2 regions of the Baekduia sp. genome follow, and region 1 is predicted to be linked to the other one. Evidence: riboswitches for the same ligand, from Rfam matches in the RefSeq annotation. Region 1 holds a riboswitch; the other holds the start of a gene.
What was found. Region 1 has a riboswitch for cyclic di-AMP ahead of VGO10_RS11770 (transglycosylase family protein). Riboswitches for the same ligand answer to the same signal wherever they lie in the genome.
Positions count from the first base shown of each region.

Region 2: another riboswitch for cyclic di-AMP. It lies ahead of VGO10_RS20975 (septal ring lytic transglycosylase RlpA family protein); the one in region 1 lies ahead of VGO10_RS11770 (transglycosylase family protein).

Region 1 is NZ_DASYJG010000049.1:18,712-26,462, reverse strand. Features, by position in the region: gene VGO10_RS11795 (LysR family transcriptional regulator) at 1-687, shown strand, start outside; gene trxA (thioredoxin) at 684-1,010, opposite strand; gene VGO10_RS11785 (serine/threonine-protein kinase) at 1,102-2,658, shown strand; gene VGO10_RS11780 (PASTA domain-containing protein) at 2,655-3,200, opposite strand; gene VGO10_RS11775 (hypothetical protein) at 3,416-3,679, opposite strand; gene VGO10_RS11770 (transglycosylase family protein) at 3,804-4,478, opposite strand; cyclic di-AMP (ydaO/yuaA leader) riboswitch at 4,489-4,650, opposite strand; gene ftsH (ATP-dependent zinc metalloprotease FtsH) at 4,756-6,786, shown strand; gene VGO10_RS11760 (hypothetical protein) at 6,886-7,751, shown strand, end outside.
Region 2 is NZ_DASYJG010000098.1:91,348-99,098, reverse strand. Features, by position in the region: gene VGO10_RS20995 (NAD+ synthase) at 1-682, opposite strand, end outside; gene VGO10_RS20990 (wax ester/triacylglycerol synthase family O-acyltransferase) at 724-2,166, opposite strand; gene VGO10_RS20985 (RNA polymerase sigma factor) at 2,362-2,910, shown strand; gene VGO10_RS20980 (amidohydrolase family protein) at 2,942-4,078, shown strand; cyclic di-AMP (ydaO/yuaA leader) riboswitch at 4,157-4,354, shown strand; gene VGO10_RS20975 (septal ring lytic transglycosylase RlpA family protein) at 4,483-5,067, shown strand; gene dinB (DNA polymerase IV) at 5,240-6,331, shown strand; gene VGO10_RS20965 (alpha/beta hydrolase) at 6,343-7,152, shown strand; gene trxA (thioredoxin) at 7,149-7,751, opposite strand, start outside.

The DNA.
Region 1 (7,751 bases):
GGGCGTGCCGAGGCGATCCTGGCCGACGTCGCGGGCGCGCGGGCGGCGATGGACGAGCACGCAGGAACGCTGCGCGGCGGCGTCCGGGCGGCCGCCACGACGGGTGACGCGCTGCGGCTGGCGCCCGCGCTGGCGCGCTTCGGGCGCGAGCATCCAAGCGTGCGGATCGCGCTGCGCCAGGGTGGCCCGAGCGAGGTGGTGGACTTGGTCGCCAACGGCGCAGTGGACCTCGCGGTCGCGGCGCTGCCGGAGGCGACGGCGCTGCCGGAAGACGTCGAGGCGCTGGCGCTCGCCGCCGAGCCGCTCGTCTTGCTCGTCGCGCCCGACGACGCCTTGGCCGGCAAGACCGCCGTCAAGCTCTGGGACGTCCGCGACCGCCCGTTCGTGCTCGCCGAGCCGGGCACCGCGCTGCGCGGCTCGGCGCTGGCGGCGTGCGCGGCCGAGGGCTTCGGCCCGGTCCCGCTCTTCGAGGTCGGCGAGCCGACGGCGGTGCGCTTCCTGGTCGGCGCGGGGCTGGGCGTCTCGCTGGTCCCGGCGTCGTGGCTGGCGCTCGAAGGCCCGGAGGTCGGGATGGCCACCGTCGCCGGCGCGAACGCGGTGCACGCGGTCGCGCTCCTGACACGGCGGACGACGCCGACGCCGATCGCCCGTCTGCTGGCCGAGCACCTGCAGGCGACGCTCGGCTAGAGCACGTCGGCGATCTCCTGTTCCAGCCGCCGCCGCGGCCGCGAGCCGATCAGCTGCAGGATCGGCTCGCCGCCCCGAAAGAGCAGGAACGTCGGCATCGACAGGACGCCGTACTTGGCGGCGATCGCCTGGTTGGCCTCGACGTCGAGGCCGACGACGCGGAGGTCGTCGCGCTCGGCCGCGAGCGCGTCGAGGATCGGGTGCATCGCGCGACACGGACCGCACCAGGCGGCCCAGAAGTCGACGAGGACGGGGACGTCGGACTCGAGCACGTCGGCGGCGAACGAGTCGTCGGTGGCCTGGGGGAAGGAGGCGGTGGTCATGGCCCTCAGTGTGCGGCGCGGAGGCCCGTCGGTCGACGCCAATCAGCGATCGACGCGAGTAGCAACGCTGCACGCGGCAGAATGAAGGGCAGTGGCCGAGCTTCAAACAGGCAGCGAGTTCGCCGGCTGTCGCATCGAGGGGGTCCTCGGCCGCGGCGGGATGGGCGTCATCTACCGGGCGACCGAGCTGCGGCTCGGGCGGCCGGTCGCGCTCAAACTGATCGCCACCGAGCAGGCCTCGGACCCCGATGTGCGCGAGCGCTTCGAGCGCGAGGCGCGGATGACGGCGTCGATCGAGCACCCCAACGTCGTTCCGGTCTACGCGGCAGGCGAGGAGGACGGCCACCTCTACCTCGTGATGCGCTTCGTGCCGGGGACCGACCTCCATCACCTGCTGCAAGAGGAGCGACGCGTGCCGCCCGCACGCGCCGCCTCGATCGTCGCGCAGGTCGCCGACGCGCTCGACGCCGCGCACGCCGCGGGCCTCGTGCACCGCGACGTCAAGCCGGCCAACATCCTCATCAACAACGACCATGCCTACCTCAGCGACTTCGGCATCACGCGCGTGCAGGCGTCCGACACGCGGATCACCGACAGCGGCAACTGGATCGGGACCGTGGACTTCATGGCCCCCGAGCATCTGCGCGGGGAGCCGACCGACGCCCGCGCCGACGTGTACGCCTTGGGCTGTGTCCTGTTCACGGCGCTGACGGGCACCCCGCCGTTTCGGCGCGACACCGTGCCGGTGACGATCACCGCGCATCTGCACGATCCGCCCCCGCGGCCGTCGGAGACCGCCGGCGTGCCGGCGGCGTTCGACGCCGTGATCGCGCGGGCGCTGGCCAAGGATCCGGCCGATCGTTACCCGTCGGCGGGCGATCTGGGCCGCGCGGCGCGCGCGGCGGCCGCGGGCGAATGGGCGTCCACCGCGCGCGGCTCTGTGGCCACCGGGGCGGCGACGCCCGAGGAGGCCGAACCGACGCGGATCGCCCCGGCGCCGGGCGCGACCGCGGTGATGGTCGACTTCTCCGGCACAGCGCCGGTCAAGTCGACCAGCGCACCGGCAGGATCGGCATCCGAGACGGCGGCGACGGCGCACGCCGGCGTGGCCAACGGCACGAGCGCGCCACCGCCGCGGCGCGACCAGCGCCGCCCGGCTGCCGTGAAGGTCCAGCGTGGCCGCGGGCGCAAGCTGGCCCTGGCGGCGACCGTCGCGGTCCTGGCGATCCCGACGGTGCTCGTCGTCCGCTGGGTCGCCGGTGCCGACGGCACCGCGACCGGCCCGCTCAGCGCCGGCGAGGTGCGCGACGCGGCGCAGTCGTTCGCCGACGCCTACAGCAACGAGGACGACGCAGCGCTACGACACACGCTGACGCCCGCGGTCCGGCGCTGGGGCGCCAGCGGCGCGGCGCAGCGCGGTCGCGTGGCAGTCGTCAGCGAGTACCACCGCCAGTTCGCCACGAGCAAGATCCAGCACTACGCGCTCGACAACCTGAAGGTCTCGGGCGGCACCGCCGGCCGCGCTGAGGGCCGCTACACCGTGACGCGCGACGGCGCACCGCCGATCACCGGCCGGATCGTCTTCGGCGTCATCCGCCGCGACGGCAAGGCCGCGATCGACCTGATCGCGACCGAGCCGCGGGCCTAGCAGCGGCGCGCGAGCTGCACGACCACCGTCGACCCCGGATCGACGTGGGCGCCGGCGCTCGGGTCGGTCGCACAGACCTCGGGCTTGCCGCCGAGCAGTTCGTCGAAGAAGCCGCCGTTGGTGGTCTGCAGATCGCCTTCGAGATGGGCGTCGGCCAGCGCGGACTTGGCGTCGTCGGCGCTGAGGCCGACGAGGTCGGGGACCACGACGTCGACGACGCGACGGACCCGCACGGCGGTCAGCGCCGGGCGAGCGCGGCCGGCGCTGGCGAGGACGTCGACGACGTTGACGCCGGGTTCGACGCTGATCTGCGCGCTCCAGGCGCCACCGCTCACCTGCGCGCGCTCGCCGCGCACCGTGACGGTCGCGCTCGCCGGTCTCACGGTCCCACGGACCTCCACGCTCGCCGTCCGCACCGTCCCGAGATCCTGCGGCGCGGTGACCTGCAGGCGCACGGGTGCGACCGGCTTGGCCGGCTTGTCGCCACCACAGGCGCCGAGCAGGAGGGCGCACGCTGCGCCGGTGAGGAGGGAGAGCCGCATGCGTCGAGGTCGCCGGTGCAGCACACCGAACCCCACCAGTATGCGACAGCGCCCGCCCGTCGTTAACTCCCGAAGCCCCCTGCTGGCACAGAGGGCTTCGGATGAGGAAGGTCAAACATGAGCGGAGGAGGAGGGTGCTACACGCTCACTCCAGTAGTCGGCAGCCGCCCGCACAGACTTGAGATGGGCCGGGCGCGATGTGGCCGGGCGGTGGCTCAGTCCGCCGCGCCGTTGGACGCCGGCACGAGCCGGACCGTCCGGCGGCCGCCGGCCAGGGCGCGCTGCCATGGGCCGACGCCGTCGAGATCCTGGCCGGCGTCGAGCAGCAGCGCCGCCAGCGTCAGCGCCTCGTCGCGCGGCTGCGGCGGCGAGGCGTAGGCGCGGTCATGGCGACCCGTCAGCCCCGGGCTGAAGCGATCGTCGACCTCGACCGTGAACGACGGGCCGAGCGTCAGGGAGAGCTGGTCGGGAGCGGACACCGCGCGCAAGCGTCGCAGGTGCGCGACGCTTGCGCCACGTGGACGAGCGGCCTCCGCAGCACTCGACGACACCGAACCCGCGATATGCGCGGGTTCGGTGTCGCTCAGCGATCGATCCCAGGGATCATCTGCCGCAGGCCGGCCAGGGCGTGGTGCCCTGCGCCGCCAGCAGCGCCGCGGCGCGCCGATCCTGCTCGGCCTCGGGCGCGGCGGCGGGGTCGCCGCTGCCGCCCATCGCCCGCCACGTCGCGCGGGTGAACTGGTACTTGCCGCGGTACTGCCCATCGGCGGAGATCGCCGTCGGATCGCCGCCGGACTCGCACCGGGCGATCCGACCCAGCGTCGCGGAGTCCGGTCCGACCGCGGAGGCGACCGCCTCCGGCCCAGCGCTGCTCGCCGGCGCCGCCGTCCCGGACGGCAGCTTCATCGCGCCCGCCGTCTGCGGGCCGACGATCCCGTCGACCGTCAGGCCGTGGGCGCGCTGGAAGGAGCGCACGGCGCGCGCGGTCGCCGCCGAGAAGCGGCCGGTCTGCCCGATGCCGAGCGCCGCCTGCAGGGCGGAGACGGCGCTGCCGGACGAACCGGCGCTCAGCGTGCTCGGGACCGGCGCTTGCGCGCTGGTCTGCGCCAGCGCCAGCGGGCCGCCCAGCGCCAGCACGGCGCCGAGGATCGCCACCGAGCTGCTGCCGCCGCGGCGTCGCCGTCGGCGGAGGACCGCCAGCCGTTGCGCCACAGCGGTCCGGCGCGCACGCGAGCGTTCCATGGACGCCTGGCAGGCGCGTTCGATCTCGTAGATCACGAAGGGTGCTTCCTTTGCTCTTCACGCCTACGGGGTTAGCTGACGGGCTCGCGCTGTAGAGCTGCGCTACGCCACAGATGTGGCGATTCGCCCCGGGACCCGCTCACGCGGATCCAGTTGGGTCCCCCGCTCCCGGCGACACGGCGCCACCGGGACTCGGCTGGTGTACAGCCGTGTAGGGAAGCACATCGGCACGACACATGCTGGGTGACAGAACGTTCGGGACCGAGCCGTCGGCGAGCCGCGCCGTCCTGGTTCGTACACTGCGCCCCAGCGCATGCCACCAGAGCCAGAAGCACCCCGCCGCAGGGATGACCGCCAGCCAACGCCGTGGCGGGTCGAGGGCGGACCGACCGAGAAGAAGCAGGGCCCGATGGGCATGCCACGCCCTCCCGGAGGCCGCCGCTTCCTCTACTTCGTCGTCGCCGTGCTGGCTTTGAACGTCCTGTTCGGCTTCCTGGTCCCCAGCCAGCCGAACCGGATCTCGGTGCCTTATACGCAGTTCCTCAACGAGGTCGACAAGAACAACGTCCGCGAGGTCACCTCCAAGGGGGATGACATCCAGGGCGTCTTCAAGGTCAAGGTCGACCCGCAGGACTCCAAGCACGAGTCCGAGACCAAGTTCAAGACCTTCCGTCCGGCCTTCGCGCCGACCAACGAGACGCTGCTCGCCCAGCTGCAGGCCAAGGGCGTCATCGTCAACGCCAAGCCACTGGACAACGGCCGCTCGCTGTGGGCCGACATCCTGCTCTTCTTCGGCCCGACGCTGCTGATCGTCGGCCTCTTCATCGTCATCGCCCGCCGCGCGGGTGGCGGCGCCGCCGGCCTGTCGGGCCTCGGCCGCTCGCGGGCCAAGCGCTATGACTCGGCCAGCACGTCGCGCACGACCTTCGCCGACGTCGCCGGCATCGACGAGGCCGAGGATGAGCTCGAAGAGGTCGTCGACTTCCTCAAGAACCCCGACAAGTACCGCTCGCTCGGGGCGATGATCCCGAAGGGCGTGCTGCTGAGCGGCCAGCCCGGCACGGGCAAGACGCTCCTGGCCCGCGCGGTCGCCGGCGAGGCCGACGTGCCGTTCTTCTCCATCTCGGCGTCGGAGTTCATCGAGATGGTCGTCGGCGTCGGCGCCTCCCGCGTCCGCGATCTCTTCACGCAGGCCAAGGCCGCGGCGCCGTCGATCATCTTCATCGACGAGCTCGACGCGATCGGCCGCCAGCGCGGCGGCGGCGCATCGCTCGGCGGCCACGACGAGCGCGAGCAGACGCTCAACCAGATCCTCACCGAGATGGACGGCTTCACGGGCTCTGAAGGCGTCATCGTCCTGGCCTCGACCAACCGACCTGATGTCCTTGACGCTGCGCTGCTGCGCCCCGGCCGCTTCGACCGCCGCGTCACCGTCAACCCGCCCGACGTCGAGGGCCGCGAGAAGATCCTCGAGGTCCACACGCGCTCGGTGCCGCTGGCTGACGACGTCGACCTCAAGGGCCTGGCCGCGACGACGCCCGGGATGGTCGGCGCCGACCTGCGCAACCTCGTCAACGAGGCCGCGCTCGGCGCCGCCAAGTCGGGGCACAAGGCGGTCGAGTCCGCCGACTTCTACAACGCCTTCGAGAAGATCGTCCTCGGCACCGAGCGGCGCATCACCCTCAGCCGCGAGGAGCGCGAGCGCACCGCCTACCACGAGGGCGGCCATGCGCTGCTGGGCATGCTCGAGCCGGGCGCCGACCCGGTCCGCAAGGTCTCGATCGTCCCGCGCGGGCGCGCGCTCGGCGTGACGTTCCAGTCGCCCGAGAGCGACCGCTACGGGTACGACACGGCCTACCTGCTGGGCCGGATCACCGGCGCGCTGGGCGGCCGCGCGGCCGAGGAGATCGTGTACGGGTCGGTCACCACCGGCGCCGAGTCCGACCTCCAGCAGGTCACCCAGATCGCGCGCTCGATGGTCGGCCGCTGGGGCATGTCGGACGCGATCGGCCTGGTCACCGTCATCTCCGACGAGCCGCAGTACCCCGGGACCGATCCGGCTTCCGAGGAGACGCGCGAGCTGATCGACCGCGAGGTCCGTCGGATCGTCGAGGAGTGCTACGTCCGCGCCGTCGACCAGCTACGCGAGAACCGCGAGCGGCTCGACGGGCTGGCCGCCAAGCTGCTGGAGCGTGAGACGCTCGACCAGGACGCGGCGTACGAGGCGGCCGGATACGAGCGTGGCAGCGCGCCGGGCGACCGGCCGCCGCACGGGATGCTCAAGGAGCCGTCGGTGCGCAGCGCGCCGGCGCTCGACGCGGCGCCGAGCGACAACGCCACCTAGCTCCGCGCAACTTCCACGCACCCCGGGCCGTTCTCCTCACACGGCCTCGGGGTCATGTGAAGTCCTCCCAGATGAGATGCCCCGGGGCCGTCTTCTCCCATGTCCCGACACGCCCTCCCAGGGGCGGCGCTGGCCGCTGCCCTCCTGCTCTGCGTCGCCTGCGCGGCGCCCACCGCCCGAGCTTCAAGCCGCGCGCCGATGTACTTCGACGCCGGCACGGCTGCAGTGCACGACGAGACGCGCGACGCCACCCTAGCCCGCCTCGACGCCCTCGGCGTGCGCGCGCTGCGCCTGACGCTCGTCTGGGCCGCCGTCGCGCCGGACGCCGGCAGCGCCGTGCGCCCGACCTTCGACGCCGCCGATCCCAATGCCTATAACTGGGGTGGCTACGGGCGCCTCGTCGACGCTGTACACGCACGCGGCTGGCGCGTGCTGATCACCTTCAGCGCCCCGGCACCGAAGTGGGCGACCGCGGCGCGCACCGACCAGGTCACCCGCCCCAGCGCTCCGGAGCTCGGTGCGTTCGCCACCGCCGCCGGGCGCCGCTTCGGGGACGCCGTCGACGCCTGGGGCATGTGGAACGAGCCCAACCACCCGCGCTTCCTCAAGCCGCAGTACGTCAACGGCAAGCCGGCCGCGCCGGCGCTCTACCGCGGGTTGCACCTGGCCGCGGTGCGTGGCCTGGAAGCCGCCGGCCAGAGCGAGGACACCATGTTGGGCGGCGAGACGGCACCGGGTGGCGACCGCAAGCGATCCGTCCCGCCGCTGCAGTTCCTGCGTGGCGTCTATTGCGCGGGCTGCACCAAGCTGCGCATCGACGGCTGGGCCCACCACCCCTACGCCAACCGACGCGGCCCGTTCTACGTCCCGCCCGATCGCGACAACGTGACCGTCGGCGTCATGGGGAGACTGGAGACCGCGCTCACCCGTGCAGCCCATCGCAAGCTTCCGGTCTGGGTGACGGA
Region 2 (7,751 bases), on a different contig from region 1:
GCGGCGCGCGGGCGACCACGGTGCCGTGGTGGTCGTAGACCGCGCTCGTGCCGTCGAAGACCAGCTCGTCCTGACCGCCGACCATCGCGCAGAAGGCGAACGCGGTGAGGTTGTCGCGGGCGCGCTGCTTGAGCATCGTCTCGCGCTCGGCGGGCTTGCCGGCCTGGTAGGGCGAGGCCGACAGGTTGACGACGATCTCGGCGCCGGCCAGCGCCTCGTCGACGATCGGGCCATCGGGAACCCAGTCGTCCTCGCAGATCGTCACGCCGACCGTCACGCCGTCGACCTCGATGATCGCCGGCTCGGTCCCGGCCTGGAAGTACCGCACCTCGTCGAAGACGCCGTAGTTGGGCAGGCGCATCTTGCGGTAGATGCCCTGGACGTGGCCGTCGGCAAGGACGGCGAGCGCGTTGTAGACGTCGTCGGCGCGCTCGGGGAAGCCGACGAGCGCGACGATGCCGTCGGCGTCCTGGGCCAGCCGCTCGACCGCCGCGCGCGCGTCGCGCAGGAAGTGCTCCTTGAGCAGCAGGTCTTCCGGCGGGTAGCCGGTGACCGCCAGCTCGGGGAAGGCGACGAGCTGCGCGCCGGCCTCCTTGGCGCGCGCGATGCCTTCGCGGATCGCGGCCTCGTTGCCGGCGAGGTCGCCGACGGTGGGGTTGAGCTGGCTCAGAGCGAGGCGCATGCGCGCTGGACGCTACCCGGCCGTGCGGCCTGTGCGATGGCTCAGGAGCTCGCGACCGGCGTGGGGCGCCGGCGCGGGCCGGTGCGACCGAGGCGCTCGTCGGCCCCGGCAGCCGCGGCGAGGTCGTCGATGGCGCTCTCGAGGTGCTCGGCGATCTCCTCGAGGTCGGGCAGCGCGTCGAAGTCGGCGAGCAGGCCGAAGCCGAGACGCCCGTTGTAGGACATGATCGCGATGCCGAGCGCCTGGTTCTTGGCCAGCGGGACGACGGGGTAGAGGCCGCGCATGCGTCGGCCGAGCAGGAAGAGCTCCACCTGCGGCCCGGGCACGTTGGTGACCACGAGGTTGAAGAAGCGCTGGCGGGCCTGCAGCCGCGCGGCCTGGCTCATGATCGTCGGCGGTGCGAAGTCGGCCAGCTGCGTGAGCGTCTCGGCGCCGACGGCCTGCCCGGACTCCTTGAGGTCCTTCATCGCCTCGTGCACCTGGGCGAAGGCGTCGCGCGGGTCGCGCACGCCGACCGGCAAGGGCGCCCACATCGTCGCCACGCGGTTGCCGAGCGCGCCGTTCTCGGCCTCGGCACGGACCGACACCGGGACCATCGCGCGCAGCTCGAGATCGTCGGTCGCCTCGCCGCGCCCGCGCATCCAGCGACCCAGCGCCAGCGAGACCGCCGTCAGCACGACGTCGTTGACCGTGCCGCCCAGCGCCGACTTGATGGCCTTGAAGCGCGCGAGGTCGGCGTCGACCCACGTGTAGCGCCGGTGCGGGCCGATCGGGACGTTCAGCGGCGAACGCGGGGCGGGGCTCAGGCCGGCGCGCGCCATCGACCCGAGGCCGGCGACGCCATCGACGAGCCGCCCGGCGACCTGGCGTGGTGCGCGGGTCAGCGCGCGCAGGCCGCGGACGGCCTCGGCCGGGACGGTCGTGCGCTCCAGCAGCGCCTCGGCCAGCAGCTCGGTGCTCGTCGGCACCGGGCGCGGCAGCCACGGCGCGGCGGGCTGCGAGACGGGCGTCGGGTCGGCCGCGGTGTCGAAGAGGACCGAGACGACGTCGACGCCGCTGACGCCGTCGACCAGCGCGTGGTGGGTCTTGGAGAGGATCGCAAAGCGGTCCTCGGCGAGGCCCTCGACGAGCAGGATCTCCCACAGCGGCTTGCTGCGGTCCATGCGCTGGCCGAAGATCCGCGCGGCCAGGCGCTTGAGCTCATCGTCGGAGCCCGGGGCGGGCAGCGCCGCGTGGCGGATGTGGTAGTTGGGGTTGAAGTGCGGGTCGTCGACCCAGCGCGGGCGGCCTTGGCCGAGCGGCACGAACGCGAGCCGCTGGCGGTAGCGCGGGACCAGGTGCAGCCGCGATGCGATCGCCTCGACGAGGTCGTCGTAGGCCGGCGGCGGCCCGTCGAAGGTCATGACGGCAGCCACGTGCATGTGGGCGCCACCGTCTTCGAGGTGGAGGAAGGACGAGTCGAGAGCGGTCAGCCGGGCGGGCACGTGACGGATGGTGGCAGCCGCATGGGGGAGGCCGCAAGGCGGTCGTGGACGACGGCGCGAAAGGCAGGTTCTTGCAGGGTGTCTGCACACAGGTTCTACACAGGCTTTGCTAACCTTCAACATCGTGTGTAAGGTGCTGGTGGCACGGGTAGACCCTCTCCGTCTGACCCCTCTCCGGACTTGGAGCACGTAGCGATGGACCTCAGCGATCCCGTCATCTTCGGCCGCATCTACGACGAGCACCGGCGCAGCGTCCACGCGACCGCCCACCGCGTGCTGGGCAGTTCGGCGGCGGCCCAGGATGTCGTCCAGGACGTCTTTCTGCGCGTCTGGCGCAACCCGCAGAAGTTCGACGCCGGCCGCGGCGAGGTCGGCAGCTACCTGCGGCTGATGGCCCGCAGTCGCGCGGTCGATGTCTGGCGCGAGGGGCAGGCCTCCGGGCGGGCCGAGGATCGCTTGAAGGTCGTCGTCGCCCATGACGTCTCCCGCGGCGCCGATTTGCAGCCCGATCACCTGGCGCTTGCCTCGGCCGACCGCTCCGACGTCCGCGCCGCGCTCGGCCGCCTGCCCAACTCCCAGCGCGAGGCGCTGGTGCTCGCTTACTGGGGCGGGCTGACCGCCGACCAGATCGCGACGCGCGCCGGCGTGCCGCTCGGCACCGCCAAGAGTCGGATCCGCCTCGGGCTCGCCCGCCTGCGCGCCGAACTGGGGTCGCTGCGCGCGGAGGACGGCGTAGCCGCCTAACGCCGTTGACCACTCGGGTAGGGTGCGCACCGTGCCGGTGGTCGGTCTGCCCTTCGAAGACGTCCTCGTCGAGCTGTGGTCGCGCGAGCTTGCGTGGCTGGGGGAAAGCGTTTCCTGGTTCGACGCCCACACCCACATCGGCCATCACGATCCCGATGGCTTTGAGGCCGATCCAGAAGAGCTGATCGCGGCGCTGGATGCGGCCGGCCAGCAGCGCGCGCTGGTCTTCGCCATGCAGGAGCCCGACGGCTATCGCGGGCCTAACGACTGGGTCCTGCGCTCGTGTGCGGAATCTGATGGTCGGCTCGTCCCGCTGGCGCGCATCGATCCCAAGGCGCCCGATGCGATGGAGGAGGCGCGCCGCTGTCTGGCGGCCGGCGCCCGGGGCTTCAAGCTCCATCCGCGCAGCGATGGCTTCGTGCTCCCGCACCCGGTTGTCGAGGAGCTCGTCGCGCTGGCCGGAGAGCACCGGCTGCCGGTGCTCTTTCACGCCGGCCGCGGGATCCCTGACCTCGGCGACCCGATCGTGCACCTGGCGACCGAGCATCCGGGCGCCCGGCTGATCCTCGCGCACGCCGGCATCAGCGACTTGGGGCTGCTGGCGCCGCACGTGGGCCGACTGCCGAACATCCTGTTCGACACGTCGTGGTGGCACGTGAGCGACATGCTGACGCTGTTTGCCACCGTGCCGCCCGGGCAGATCTTGTACGCCTCGGACATGCCGTACGGCGGGCCGCGGTATCCGGCGCTGCTGATGCTGCGCTGCGCGCGGGCGGTCGGGCTGACGCCCGAGCAGGCTGCGGTGATCGCCGGCGGTCAGATCGAGCGGGTGCTCGCCGGTGACGACCTCCTGGACCTGGGCCCGGCGGCGGGCACGGGCAACCTCGGCGCCCGCGTGCTCAGCTTCGAGCGGGTGATCAGCTACGTGGCCACGGCCGTGCAGGTCACGTTCCTCCAGGGTGATGCGACCCAGGCGTTCTCGCTGGCGCGCTTGGCCTGCCAGGCGCCTGACGGTGCGCAGCATCGTGAAGTGCTGAATGAGATGGATCGCTACATCGCGGTGTCCCAGCAGCGCATGGCGGAGGGGATGCATCCGTTCGCGAGCTTGTACCCCGCGCTGGCCGCGATGGTCTTGGCGGGCACCGCCGAGGCCCTGCTCTCGGCCTGACAGCTGTCAATGGCTGACCGCTGGTTGTGTGACCCGGTTCACACAGCGGCCCGGGTCTCGGGATAGTCTGAACGAACACTTGTTCGAACGCCGAACCGTCTCCGCCTGATCGGAGACGGGCGGGGGACCCATCTGCCGGTCGTGAGTGCGATCCGACCGGCTGGGGCGAGTCGGGGCCCACTGGCCCCGTAGCGATTGACCGACGCGTGCCCGATGCACGCGCCGCGGCTTGTCGCGAGCCCGACAGCTAACCCCGCAGGCGCTGATCACGTAGGAGGTGCCTCTCCTTGAGGCTCAAGAACCTGCGCGCTTCGGGTCTCACGAGCGCGCTTCTCAGCACGACCATCGTCGCGGCGGGTCCGTCCGTCGCGAGCTCCGATACGCAGTCTCCATTAGCGCCCACCTTGGCCGCGACGCCTGTCGCGATCAAGGCGTCGTCCTCGCTGACCGTCAGGAGCGTGCGGCGCACGGTCATGGCGGGCAACAGCATCGTCGTCCGTGGCGCCCTGCGCCCGGCGGGCGCCGGCCGCGCCGTCTCGCTGCAGCTGGCCAAGGGCAGTGGCGGGTGGAGGACGGTCGACCACGATCGCACCGATCGCCACGGCCGCTACGTCTTGGTCTGGCGCGCGGCGCGCACCGGCACCAAGCGCGTGCGCGTCCACTTCGGCGGCACGCGCGAGCTGTCCTCGTCGCGCCACCTGGCGGGCACGGCCCGCATCTACCGCCGGGCGCTCGCCTCGTGGTACGGCCCCGGCCTCTACGGCGGCCACCTCGCCTGCGGCGGCACGCTGACGCCCGGCACGCTCGGCGTCGCCAACAAGTCGCTGCCGTGCGGCACGAAGGTCACGCTGCATTACCGCGGCCGTACCGTGCGCGTGCCGGTCGTCGACCGCGGCCCCTACGTGGGCGCCCGCGAGTTCGACCTGACCGCCGCGACGAAGGCCAAGCTCGGCTTCGGCTCGACCGGCACGGTTCTCACCACGCGCTAGCGGCATCACCCTGGGCCGTCGAGGGACGACTGTGGGTCCTGAGGACCCCAAAGTCGTCCCTCGATGCACCCTTTGGGTCATCGAGGGACGACTGAACCCCGAGGGCGTGGTGCAGTCGTCCCTCGACGCATGGTGGGGTGGGCGCGTCGGGTGCGCCGCGTACCTTTGACGGGTGGCGAAGCGCGTCATAGCTCACCTCGACTGCGATGCGTTCTTCGCGTCGGTCGAGCTGCAGCGGCGGCCGGAGCTCAAGGGGCTGCCGGTGATCGTCGCCGGCACTGGCCCGCGTGCGGTCGTCACGACCGCGTCCTATGAGGCGCGCAAGTTCGGCGTCGGCTCGGCGATGAGCGCGGCCGAGGCGCGGCGGCGCTGCCCGCAGGCGGTGACGATCCCGCCCGACCACCAGGCCTACTCCGAGAAGTCGCGCGAGGTCTGGGGCCTCGTGCGCGAGCGTGTCGATGTCCTCCAACAAGCCGGGATCGACGAGGCCTACGCCGATCTCACCGGCATCGACAAGCCGCTGCCTTTCTTGCGCGAGTTGATCGCCGCGGTCAAGGAGCAGACCGGCATCCAGATCTCGGCCGGGATCGCGCCCAACCGGCTGGTCGCCAAGATCGCTTCTGACCTCGGCAAGCCCGCGGGCTTCGTGGCGATCGGTCGCGAGCAGTGCGCCGCCCACATCGCCGACCGCTCCCCGCGGATCGTCCCGGGCATCGGCCCCAAGACCGCGGCGCGGCTGGCTGAGATGGGCTACGCGACGCTCGGCGCGCTGCAGAACGCGCCGGTCGTCGAGCTGCAGGAGCGCTTCGGCGAGCGCTACGGCCACGACCTGCACCGTCGCGCGCACCTGCACGACGAGTCGCCGCTGGTCACGACGCGCGTGGCCAAGTCGCGGTCGGTCGAGACGACCTTCGATGTCGACGTCGCCGACCACGCCGAGCTGGAGTCGATCCTGCGCGGGCAGTCCAAGCGGCTGGCCGAGGGGCTGCAGCGCGCCCAGACGCGCGGGCGCACGGTCGCGATCAAGGTCCGCCTCGACGACTGGACGACCGTGACGCGTGCGCGGTCGATCGACGCCTACATCAACGACGAGGCGACGATCATCGCCGTCGCGCTGGAGCTCTTTCGCGAGTACGCGCCGCCGCGGCCGGTGCGGTTGCTCGGCGTGCGCGTTGCGGGCTTCGAAGGTGTCGAGGAGGAGGTGGCGGTGGCCACGCCGCATGAGATCCCGCCGGGCCAGCTCGTGCTCTTCGCCGTCGGGTAGCGTCCTTCGTCATGTCGCATCTGACCGTCGGCGGCCGCCGCCTCTTCCATCAGCGCAGCGGGTCCGGTGAGCCGCTGCTGTTGATCCAGGGCATGAGCGGCACGCACCTCTCCTGGGGCGAGCCGTTTGCCACCGACCTGGCGCGCGACTTCGACACCGTCGCCTACGACCACCGCGGCATCGGCCGCAGCGACCGCGTCGACGAGCCGTTCTCGATCGCCGATCTCGCGCAGGACGCCGCGGGTCTGCTCGACGAGCTCGGCTGGGAGAGCGCGCACGTGCTCGGCATCTCGATGGGCGGCATGGTTGCCCAGGAGCTCGCGCTGCACCATCCGGAGCGGATCCGGACGCTCGCGCTGGGCTGCACCTACTGCGGCGGTCCGGACTCCGTGGTGGCGCCCCAGTCGACGCTCCAGCGTCTCAGCGCGGGGATGCTGTCGGGCGACCGCGAGCTGGCGATTCGCACCGCCTTTGAGGTCAACGTCTCGGCGGCGTTCGCCGCGCAGGAGGGCGCCTATGAGGTGTTCCGCGCGATGGCCAAGTCGCTGCCCGCCCCGGTGCCGGTGATCATGCTGCAGTTGCAGGCGATCGCCGGTCACGACACCAGCGCGCGCCTGCCGTCGCTGGCGCTGCCGACGCTCGTGATCCACGGCGACGAGGACCAGATGCTGCCGGTCGAGAACGGGCGGCTGATCGCCTCGCTGATCCCGGATGCGCAGCTGGAGATCTTCGCGGGGGTCGGCCACATGTTCTGGTGGGAGCAGCCGGCGCGCGCTGCGGAGTTGGTCCGCGCGCACGCGCTGGCCGCGACGCCTGGCTAGTAGAGCGCGCCGGCGAGGCGCCGCCGCGCGTCGCGGGCGAAGGGATGGTCGACGCCGAACGCGTCGAGGATCCCGACGACGACGCGGCGCAGATCGTCCTTGGCGCCGTTGGCCGAGGCGATCGCGTCGATCAGCAGGTCGACCGCCTTCTGCGGGTCGCCACTGTCGAGCGCCGCGAAGGCCTGGATCGCGCCCTCGTCGCCGTCGCGCTCGAGCCGGATGCGCGCGGCGAGGCCGTCGGCTGCGAAGTCGCCCTGAGCGTTGGCCAGCGTGGCCAGCGCACCGTCGAGGTCGCCGCCCTTGCGCTGCAGGATCGCGAGGCGCAGCTTGGCGTCGGCGCGCCCGGGCTCGAGCTCGATGGCGCGGCGCAGCGAATCCTCGTCGCCGGCCTCGATCAGCGCGTCGGCCTCCGAGGGCAGCAGCGCGTCGAAGAACTGCGCGACCTTGGGCGGCGGCACGGCGCCGAGGAACTCCGAGACGACGGCGCCGTCCTTGAAGGCCTTGACGGCCGGGATCGACTGGATCTGGTAATCGAGCGCGATGCGCTGATTGGCATCGGTGTCGACCTTGGCGAGGATGACTTGACCCTCGCGGTCGGC